Regions from separate parts of the Mixta mediterraneensis genome, predicted to be linked through region 2. Evidence: predicted binding sites of a transcription regulator. Region 2 holds the regulator's gene; each other region holds the start of a gene.
The links. Region 2 encodes PurR, which represses purine synthesis genes. Its sites were predicted from a motif close to CANGCAAACGTTTGCNTG; they were not measured.
Positions count from the first base shown of each region.

Region 1: pyrD (quinone-dependent dihydroorotate dehydrogenase) is a predicted target of PurR. The motif match lies at 1,660-1,677, and genes of this name have one in related genera.
Region 3: cvpA (colicin V production protein) is a predicted target of PurR. The motif match lies at 1,458-1,475, and genes of this name have one in related genera.

Region 1 covers NZ_JASUAZ010000006.1:91,454-94,736, forward strand. Annotated here, with positions in the region: gene QRY16_RS06275 (glycosyltransferase family 2 protein) at 1-200, shown strand, start outside; gene QRY16_RS06280 (flippase) at 284-1,585, shown strand; gene pyrD (quinone-dependent dihydroorotate dehydrogenase) at 1,720-2,730, shown strand; gene QRY16_RS06290 (cell division protein ZapC) at 2,884-3,283, shown strand, end outside.
Region 2 covers NZ_JASUAZ010000010.1:111,221-114,503, forward strand. Annotated here, with positions in the region: gene punC (purine nucleoside transporter PunC) at 1-53, opposite strand, end outside; gene punR (DNA-binding transcriptional activator PunR) at 161-1,066, shown strand; gene purR (HTH-type transcriptional repressor PurR) at 1,063-2,088, opposite strand; gene cydH (cytochrome bd-I oxidase subunit CydH) at 2,377-2,466, shown strand; gene QRY16_RS09220 (C40 family peptidase) at 2,547-3,283, opposite strand, start outside.
Region 3 covers NZ_JASUAZ010000009.1:15,316-18,598, reverse strand. Annotated here, with positions in the region: gene purF (amidophosphoribosyltransferase) at 1-877, opposite strand, end outside; gene cvpA (colicin V production protein) at 915-1,400, opposite strand; gene dedD (cell division protein DedD) at 1,659-2,354, opposite strand; gene folC (bifunctional tetrahydrofolate synthase/dihydrofolate synthase) at 2,344-3,283, opposite strand, start outside.

The sequences.
Region 1 (3,283 bases), on a different contig from region 2:
CCCATTCGTTTCGGTTGATGATTTATCTTTCACTTTATAATCAGACGCCCGTGCCAGAATATGTGCGTAATGCTATCCGTTTTATGGGGAAAAAAATTAAAACCAGCAGCTTTAAAGAGTGGTTGTTGTTTAATCGCCCTGAAGTGTTTATTGCGTTGCAAACGTATAAAGTGAGAAAAGAGCTGAAGCGTGCCGCCTGATTCTGAAAATCATGTGGAAATATTGTTAATGTCTTGAAGGCGTGAGAAGGTGTTTTATGCAATATGTATAAGGTTGTTGCGACATGGCAAAAGTTCTTGATAAAAGTTTGATGGTTAATATTTTATCCCTGCTGGCGTACCGGGGAGCCTCTTTTTTGTTCCCGCTGGCAACGTTACCTTATCTGGCTCGTATTCTGGGCGTTGAACAGATGGGGGTACTGGCGCTGGCTATCGCCTGTGTCCTCTATTGCAGCACCATCTCGGATTGGGGATTTAATGTTTTCACCACCAAAGATATTGCTCATCACCGGGATGATAAAGAACGTGTAAGCCAGCTATTTTGGTCAACCTTCAACGCCAAACTGATGTTGCTGGTATTAACCAGCGGTATTTTACTGTCTGCGACAGGACTCAATCCGGCCTGGCATCCGTTATTTTTTATTATTCTGGCAAACTGTACCACGCTGATTGGTTCGCTGTTCTCGTTCGGCTGGCTTATGCAGGGATATGAAAAGCTCGGTAAGACGGCGGTCATTGCCACCTTTGGTAATTTCTGCGCCATACCCTTGACCTTTCTGTTAGTAAAAACGCCGCAGGATACCTGGCTTGCCGCTTTGATACCGGGCGCTGTTTCGATGATTAGCGCACTGATCACGCTGAAGTTTGTGCTGGAGATGAAAGTGATTGGCCGCTATCGCTTTGAACCGCAGGAGATAAAACAGCGCATTACCGACAGCATGGACGTATTTATTGCCATCGCCGGGGCGAATCTGTTTAACAGCGTGAATGTGGTGATCCTCGCCAGTTTTACCTCCCATTATATGGTGGGCATTTACAATGGCGCCGATCGCCTGCGTAAAGCGGCTAACTCGGTGCCAGAACAGATTGGCAGCGCTTTTTTTCCGCGTGTAAGCCATCTTTTTGGCCGCGATAAAACTGCCGCGATTGCCGCCACGCGAAAAAGCCTGCTGTTGTCATTTTCACTGAGCCTGTCGATTGTCATTTTTACCTGGCTTTTTGCCGATGACGTGGTGGCATTACTGCTGGGTAAAGATTTTATCCCTTCGGCAAATGTGTTGCGGGTATTTGTGCTGTGTTTCCTGTTTGGCAATATTTCCTATCCGGCCGGACTGCAAATTCTGATCCCGCATGGTTTAGCCCGTCAGCGCATGTTAGTGATGATGGCCGCCGGCGTGGTAAACGTTCCGGTTTGTTGTGTGCTTGCCTGGCAATATGGCGCGCTGGGTGCGGCATGGTCGATGGTTATGGCCGAAGCCTTTGTCTGCATTGGCATTTTTACTCTTATGGCTCGTCATGGTATTCTGCGCGATTATCTGTCTCCCGCTCGCGCCCAGGTCGCCTCTGTGAATGACAGTGCTGTGTAAGATCAACGCAGCGTTAAACGCCTTTCTGCATCCTCGTCGTTCGATTTACTTTTGCGCCAGAGCACTTTACCATTCTGGCGCACATTTTCTTGTGCACTGACTTTCACGATCGTTTCCGCCCTGCAGGAGAGTGCATGCTTTATCCTATCGTCCGACCGGCGCTGTTTAAACTCGATCCCGAGCGCGCGCACGAACTCACCTTTCAGCAATTGCGTTTTATCAGTGGAACGCCGCTGGAAGGGCTGATCCGTCAAAATCTGCCGTCGCGCCCGGTAAGCTGCATGGGGTTATCTTTTAAAAATCCGCTTGGCCTTGCTGCGGGACTCGATAAAAATGCTGAGTGTATTGATGCATTTGCTGCCATGGGTTTTGGCTTTGTGGAAGTGGGAACGGTGACGCCACGTGCCCAGGCGGGTAATGATAAGCCGCGCATGTTTCGGTTAATCGAAGCGGAAGGAATTATTAACCGCATGGGATTCAATAATCTCGGCGTCGATCATCTGGTAGAGAACGTTAAAAAGGCACGGTTTGCGGGTATTCTCGGTATTAATATTGGCAAAAATAAAGATACCCCGGTTGAGCAGGGCAAAGACGATTATCTGATCTGCATGGAAAAGGTGTATGCCCACGCTGGATATATCGCCATTAATATTTCTTCGCCTAATACGCCAGGTTTACGCACGTTACAATACGGCGAAGCGCTGGACGATCTTCTCGCTTCGATTAAAGCAAAACAAAAAGAGCTGGAGCAGCGTCATCTTAAACATGTTCCGATCGCCGTAAAGATCGCGCCGGACCTTTCTGAAGAAGAATTGGTGCAGGTTGCCGATAGCTTAATTCGCCATCACATTGATGGCGTGATTGCGACAAATACCACGCTTGATCGCTCCCTGGTGAATGGCCTTAAACATTGTCACGAAGTGGGTGGACTGAGCGGACGCCCGGTTCAGTCGCGCAGCACCGTGATAATCCAGCGTCTGTCGCAAGAATTGCAGGGCCGCTTACCGATTATTGGCGTGGGTGGGATTGATTCACTCACTGCCGCACGTGAAAAAATGGCGGCGGGCGCGACGTTAGTTCAAATTTATTCCGGCTTCATATATAAAGGACCAGAGTTAATTAAAGCGATCGTCACCCACCTGTAAGATAATTCTCACAATATGGCGCCGGGGGGTTTATTTCTCCCTCCGGCTCGTTTATATTTTGGCCTGTTGCACGCTTTTTCAGCTTTTCTTTATGTTGTTTATTTCGCGACTTTTGCGTTTATTTCAGCGAAGCGGTTTACTACAGGGCACATTATGAAAATCAAACCTGATGATAACTGGCGTTGGTACTTCGACGCTACGCATGACCGGAGGATGCTTGATCTGGCTGACGGTATGCTTTTTCGTTCCCGTTATTCCCGTAAAATGCTCACGCCTGATGCTTTTAGCGAAACTGGGTTTTGTGTTGACGACGCCGCACTTTATTTCACGTTCGAAGAGAAATGTCGTCAAAGTCAGTTAAATAGCGATCAATGCGCCGAGTTAGTATTAAACGCGTTGGTTGCCGCACGCTTTCTTAAACCCCTGATGCCAAAAAGCTGGCATTTTTCCAGCCAGCAACAAAATCTGCAGCCCGCTGTTGGCGAAATAGTCGAAGTGACGCTGGCCGACAGTGGCGAGCAGGCACAACTGCTGGTTGTCGAAAAGGGCGACA
Region 2 (3,283 bases):
CCCAGCATGCTGAGTAAGGCGAGGTAAGGGATAAATCCTTTATTTGATAACATCTGATTCTCATTTTTGCAGAGTGAACGCGGCAGAGTGTAGAAGGTGCATTAAACGCTGTGAAACGCTAATATTTGTCTTAACCTGTTAAAATTTTTGAAGGCAGATTATGTGGTCCGAATATGCGCTTGAAGTCGTGGACGCGGTAGCACGGGGCAGGAGTTTTAGCGCCGCTGCGCAAGAGCTACATCGTGTACCTTCTGCCATTAGCTATACGGTACGCCAGCTTGAAACCTGGCTGGCGGTGCCGTTATTCGAACGTCATCATCGTGAAGTGGTTTTAACGCCAGCCGGTGAACATTTTGTCCGGGAAGGGCGAAGTGTTATCAAAAAAATGCTTGCGACCCGGCGTCAATGTCAGCAGCTGGCAAATGGCTGGCGGGGCCAGTTAAGCATTGCGATTGATTGCATTGTAAAACCTGAGCGAACGCGACAACTGGTGAAAGATTTTTACCGCCATTTCCCCGATATGGAACTGATCATCAGTTATGAAGTATTCAATGGGGTATGGGACGCCTTAGCAGATAGCCGCGTCGACGTGGCGATTGGCGCTACGCAGGCCATTCCCGTGGGAGGACGTTTCGCCTTTCAGGATATGGGCGCAATTAACTGGCGCTGCGTGGTTCAGCGCGATCACCCTTTAACGCTCGCCAGTGAGCTGGATGATGATACGTTGCGTAGCTGGCCGTCACTTGTCCTGGAAGATACGTCGCGCGCGCTGCCGCGGCGTATGACCTGGACGCTAGATAATCAGCGTCGGGTGGTGGTGCCGGAATGGCAAACCGGGCTGGATTGTGTATTGGCAGGTTTATGTGTAGCGATGGTGCCAGGGCATCTGGCTCGTCCACTACTTGACGCCGGTAAGCTTGTCGAGCTAACGCTACCGATGGCTTTTCCAGAGAGTCCGTGCTGCGTGAGTTGGGCAGAAGATCGCGCATCACCGGCGCTGGGTTGGTTGCTCAGCTATTTAGGTGATGCGCAAACACTTAATCAGGAATGGTTAAGCGAGAATTAACGGCGATAATCGCGAAAAGGGCCGTAGCCTACCGAGCGGCGTTCAATCAGTGTCGGATGGACTTCAATGGTTTGTGACTCTTCGCGTTTGCTGGTAATACGATCCAACAACATTTCCAGCGCTTTTTCACCTAGCTGCGCCTTGGGTTGGTGTACGGTAGTTAACGCCGGGGTGAAGTAGCGCGCGTTGCGTACGTTGTCATAGCCGATAACGGAAATGTCCTGCGGTACGCGCAGGCCCATTTCATCTGCTGCGCAAATGGCCCCCATCGCCATTATATCGCCGCCACAAAATACGGCTGTCGGGCGTTGTTTTTGCGAGAGAATCTGCTGCATGGCCTGATAACCTGATTCGGGTTCAAAATCTCCCTGGACTATCCACTCAGCACGCGGTTGGATGTTGGCTTCCTGAAGGGCTTTTAAGAAGCCTGCATGACGCCCACCGCCGGTATTACGTTCTAACTGTCCGGGAATCGCTCCAATATCGCGATGGCCGCGTTCAATCAAATAGCGCCCGGCAAGATAGCCGCCCTGGAAAGCGTTATCCAACACGGTATCGGTAAAGTCAGCGCGTGATTCGCCCCAGTCCATGACCACCATGGGAATATTTCGATTCTCTTCCAGCATCTTCAACAGATCGTCTGGATATTCGGAACACATCACTAATAAACCATCGACGCGCTTTTGCGCCATCATTGATAAATAAGCACGCTGCTTATGCAAGCCATTGTGTGCGTTACCTAAAATCAGGGTGTAACCTTTCTCAAAACAGTGATTTTCAATGGCTTCAATAATTTCTGCGAAGTAAGGCGCCTCGCTGGAAGTCGCAAGCAATCCCAGCGTTTTGGTGTGATTAACTTTCAGACTACGCGCCACAGCGCTTGGCGAATAGTGCAGCTCCTTGATGGCTTGCCAGACGGTATTGCGCGTTTCTTCTGCCACAAAACGCGTTTTATTGATGACGTGTGAGACGGTGGTGGTCGATACTCCCGCTCGTTTCGCCACATCTTTAATTGTTGCCATGAAAAAGAGACTCCTGAACTTATCTTAACCTATTGATAAGTATCATGTTAAACGATTGCGTCGGCTGAGGTTTTTGCCCACCAAAATGCAATTTTTTTGCCTGTGATCTGGCGTCTGGATAGGTAAAAATGCCAAAAAAGACGGTGAACGGAACCGACGTTGCGCATGTTGCGCATGTTGCGCAACAAAAACAGGATTCTAACAAGGCTGAGCGGATAAAACGAGATTTTTACCGGACCTTATGGGAAAATGCAGTATCCCTACAATCTGTGTGGCTAAGGAGAGGTGATGAGTACCGATATAAAACTGGCGTTGATGACGAGCGGCGCAGCGCTGCTAATGATTCTGGCATTTAGCTTTACCGCCATTCTGCACTAATACAAAAGCCGGATAACGGAGCGTCTGCCTGGGAGGGCCACTCTGTCATCCGGCTTCTTCTGCCTGCGAAGGCAAATACCTCAGCGAATGGTTTTTGGCGTCATCATACGACGCGCACCAATATAGTGCCGCTGCCAGTAATCTTCACCCAATGCGCTAATCTGTATGTCTTTGCCGGTGCGCGGCGACTGAATAAATTTACCGTTGCCTAAATAGACGCCAACGTGATCGGCGGTGCCGCGTCCGTTAATACGGAAAAAGACCAGATCACCTTTCTCCAGCAATTCGCGCTTAACCGGTGCTGCATCACGCAGATGATACATTTCGTTCGCGGTACGGGGAATTTTGAACTTCAGTAAATCTTTGTAGGCGTACCAGACTAAGCCGCTGCAATCAAAGCCGGTATGCGGCGATACGCCACCCCATTGATACGGTTTACCCAGCTGTCCCATTAATTTCGCCATCGCGGTTGCGCGCGCTTTTTGATAACGCTGACGGTGAGATTTGCTCATTCTGAGGGTGCTGATGTCATTAATTTCATTCACGATTTTCGTTGATCGAGATTGACCGTGACGCTTGCTGGAAAGTTTATGCGTATTTTTTTGAGTGGCGGCGTTAACTGCGGCTACGGCCGCTCGCTTTTTTTTCAGTTTAAGTTTCTGAACGGTAACCTGGCGAGATTTCTTCACGGTACTTTTCACCGGACGACGCTTGCGCCGCTCGTCTTCACGCGCACTTTTTTTCTCTGCTTTATGCTGACTGGCATTAACCGGCATCTGCGGGGAAGCAGAGGCGACGTTAAAAAACAGTTGGGCAA
Region 3 (3,283 bases), on a different contig from region 2:
CTTCCCATTCACGCGCAATCTTTTCGCCCAGCTTGGTACCCATACGAACACGCGCGCTGTAGACGGAAATTTTGTCGAGGAAAGAATCCGGGCGGGCAAAGTAAACATACTCGAACAGACAGGGATTACTTTTGGGATTCTCAGCGCATTGACGGGTAGAAAGCTGTCCCTGCTCGGTAATGTACACCGCTTCACCTGGCGCAACATCACGGATAAATTCAAAACCCAGCGTGTCCAGAGCGACGCTTTCTGAGGCCACCATATATTCGGTGCGGCCATCGGCAATAACCCGCTTGCCCAGCACCAGCGGACGAATACCGTTTGGATCGCGGAAAGCGACCATTCCATGGCCGATAATCATCGAAACCACAGCATACGCGCCCCGCACCTGCTGGTGCACAGCCGCAACGGCAGCAAAAATATTCTCAGCTTCCAGCGGGTAATGCTGAAAACGGTCCAGCTCCTGAGCAAAAATATTCAGCAGGATCTCAGAATCTGAAGTGGTATTGACGTGACGGCGGCCTTTATCGAACAGCTTTTTCCGCAGTTCATGGGCGTTGGTCAGATTACCGTTGTGCGCCAGAGTAATGCCGTACGGCGAGTTTACATAGAATGGCTGCGCCTCAGAGGCACTGGAGCTGCCCGCCGTTGGGTAACGTGCGTGGCCGATGCCCATATTACCCTGCAAACGCTGCATGTGGCGTGCTTCGAAAACGTCGCTGACGAGGCCGTTGGCTTTACGCAGGCGAAAGCAATTCAGCGCATCAATGGTACAGATGCCTGCGGCATCCTGCCCACGGTGCTGGAGCACTGTTAACGCGTCATAGATCGACTGGTTTACCGGCATGAAACCGGTGATACCGACAATACCGCACATGTTGTCATTTCCTCATTAAGCCACACTCCCGGTGGTGTCACCGGGGTAAAAAACTCGACGTGCTTTTCAGGTAATCAAAGAACCACCTGATTATATAACTGAACTGGGGAATGAGTTGAGACTGTTGCCAGTCGGGACTTTTCGAAAATCCCGTGAATGTATCAAGGAAGAAGAGAATAGCGGCCACGATTAGCACACCACGCAACGCCCCGAAACAGACTCCCAATACCCGGTCGGTTCCCGACAAGCCAGTTTTCTCCACCAGCGTGCCGATCACATAGTTCACAATCGCTCCCACAATCAGGGTAGCCACAAACAGCACCGCGATGGCGATACCGTTACGAACCAGTTCGTCGTCAAAACCTGTAAACCAGACTGCAAGGAAGGGATAGTAATGACTGGCGACAAAAAACGCGCATCCCCAGGTAACGAGAGATAAGGCTTCCCGGATAAACCCGCGAACCAGGCTGACCAGAGCCGAAAAACCAACTACCGCAATAATGACGTAATCAATCCAGATCATGAACTTTCCCAGCGCCAGCGCGCCCCTGCATCCAGTTCGGGGCGCATTCTAACAGAAAAAGAAAACGTTTGCGTAGGGGTTTTCCCAATCTGTTTCCATAAAAAAGGCGATGAAAAAACACTCCCTCGCCTGCTACTTTTTAAAGCGATTAACCGTTTGAAAATAACTTATTTTTCCCTGTTTCTCTGCTTTTAACCCTCAGTGCGGTATTGAAAAGACGCCGCCCGTTTTTGTTACGGACGGCCTCAGTTACACCGCTCAGCGTATGCTGTAAGGTTTTACCACGCCGCTTAAACCGGAGAGACCTTTTAGCTCTGAAATCGCACCCTGCATCTTCGCTTTTGACGCATCAGGACCGACATAAATACGCGTAATCTGCCCTTGCACCGGCGCTGATGGCACGGTAAAGGCACGGTAGCCCGACAAACGCAGTTTTGCGACGATCTCATTAACTTTGCTGGCGTTCTTCAATGCGCCGAGTTGCACAACATATGCCTGTCCGGCTGGCGTATTTTGTTCAACTGGTTTCGGTTGCTCAGCAGGTTTCGGTTTTGGCTGTTCCACCGGCTTTGGCTTCGGTGGTTGCTCCACTGGCTTTGGCTTAGGCTGGCTAACCGGCTGTGATGGCGCGGGCTGATGAACCGGCGGAGGTGTCACCACGCTCGGCTGACTGTTATCGCCTGGCCTGGTGCTACCGTGTTCAGCGTCACTATTGGTTTTGCTGTCGTTACCAGCAGCGTTAGCTCCTGACGGAGGTTGTGCAGGCAGCGACTGGGTAACCGGCGGCACCATTTCGCTGTCCTGTTGATCGTCAGGTTTTGGTACCAGCGGGATCGCGGCAAATTCCTCTTTATAGTGCTTCTTTTTACCATCCAATAGCCCCGGCAGCACAATGACGCCAACCGCGACCAAAATAACAGTACCGACTAAACGGTTTTGAAACTTACTTGCCACACCCTTTCTCCGTTTCCATCGATTCCATGACCTGCGCAACGGTATGAAACGATCCACACACCAGTACGATGTCCTGCGGCTGAGCCTGCTGGCGAGCGGCCTGCCATGCGCTTTCCACATCGTTCAAAGCCTGTGACTGCGGCGGCAAATGCATTATCAGCTGTTCTGCCGTGGCGCCACGCGGCCCCTCAAGCGGAGCGCAATACCAGCGATCAACCTGTGGCGCTAAAACTGCCAGAGTGCCGGCAATATCTTTATCATGCAGCATGCCGACCACTGCATGCACCGCACCTTTTCGCGGCACGTCAGCCAGGCGCGACGCCAGATACGTTGCGGCATGCGGATTGTGCGCCACATCCAGAATGACTCGCGGCGATTCACTTACCGTCTGAAAACGCCCCGGCAAAACAGCCAGCGGCAGGTAAGCACGAATATGTGCTTCGCTGACATTCAAACCGGAAGCGCGCAGCGCTACCAGCGCGCTGGCGGCGTTCGGCAAGGGCACCTGCGGCAAGGGCAGATCGTTTAGCTCGCCCCGGCTATCGCGCAAAGACCAGCTTTCCGCCTGCTGACGATATGACCAGTCACGATCGCGCTGCATCAGTTTTGCGCCCTTTTCGTCTGCTACAGCAGCAATACTGAGCAGCATATCAGGTTCACCCACCACCGCCGGTTTACCAGCACGAAACACGCCAGCTTTTTCGCGTCCGATACTTTCGCGGTCCGATCCCAGCCAGTCGGTATGATCCAGTGCGATGCTGGTCACGACTGCGACATCCGCATCAACAATATTGGTGGCATCCAGACGTCCCCCGAGACCAACTTCCAAGATCACAACGTCAAGCTGGGCCTGCTGGAACAGTTTCAGCGCTGACAACGTGCCATATTCAAAGTAAGTGAGGGAGATCGCGCCGCGTCCCGCTTCGATT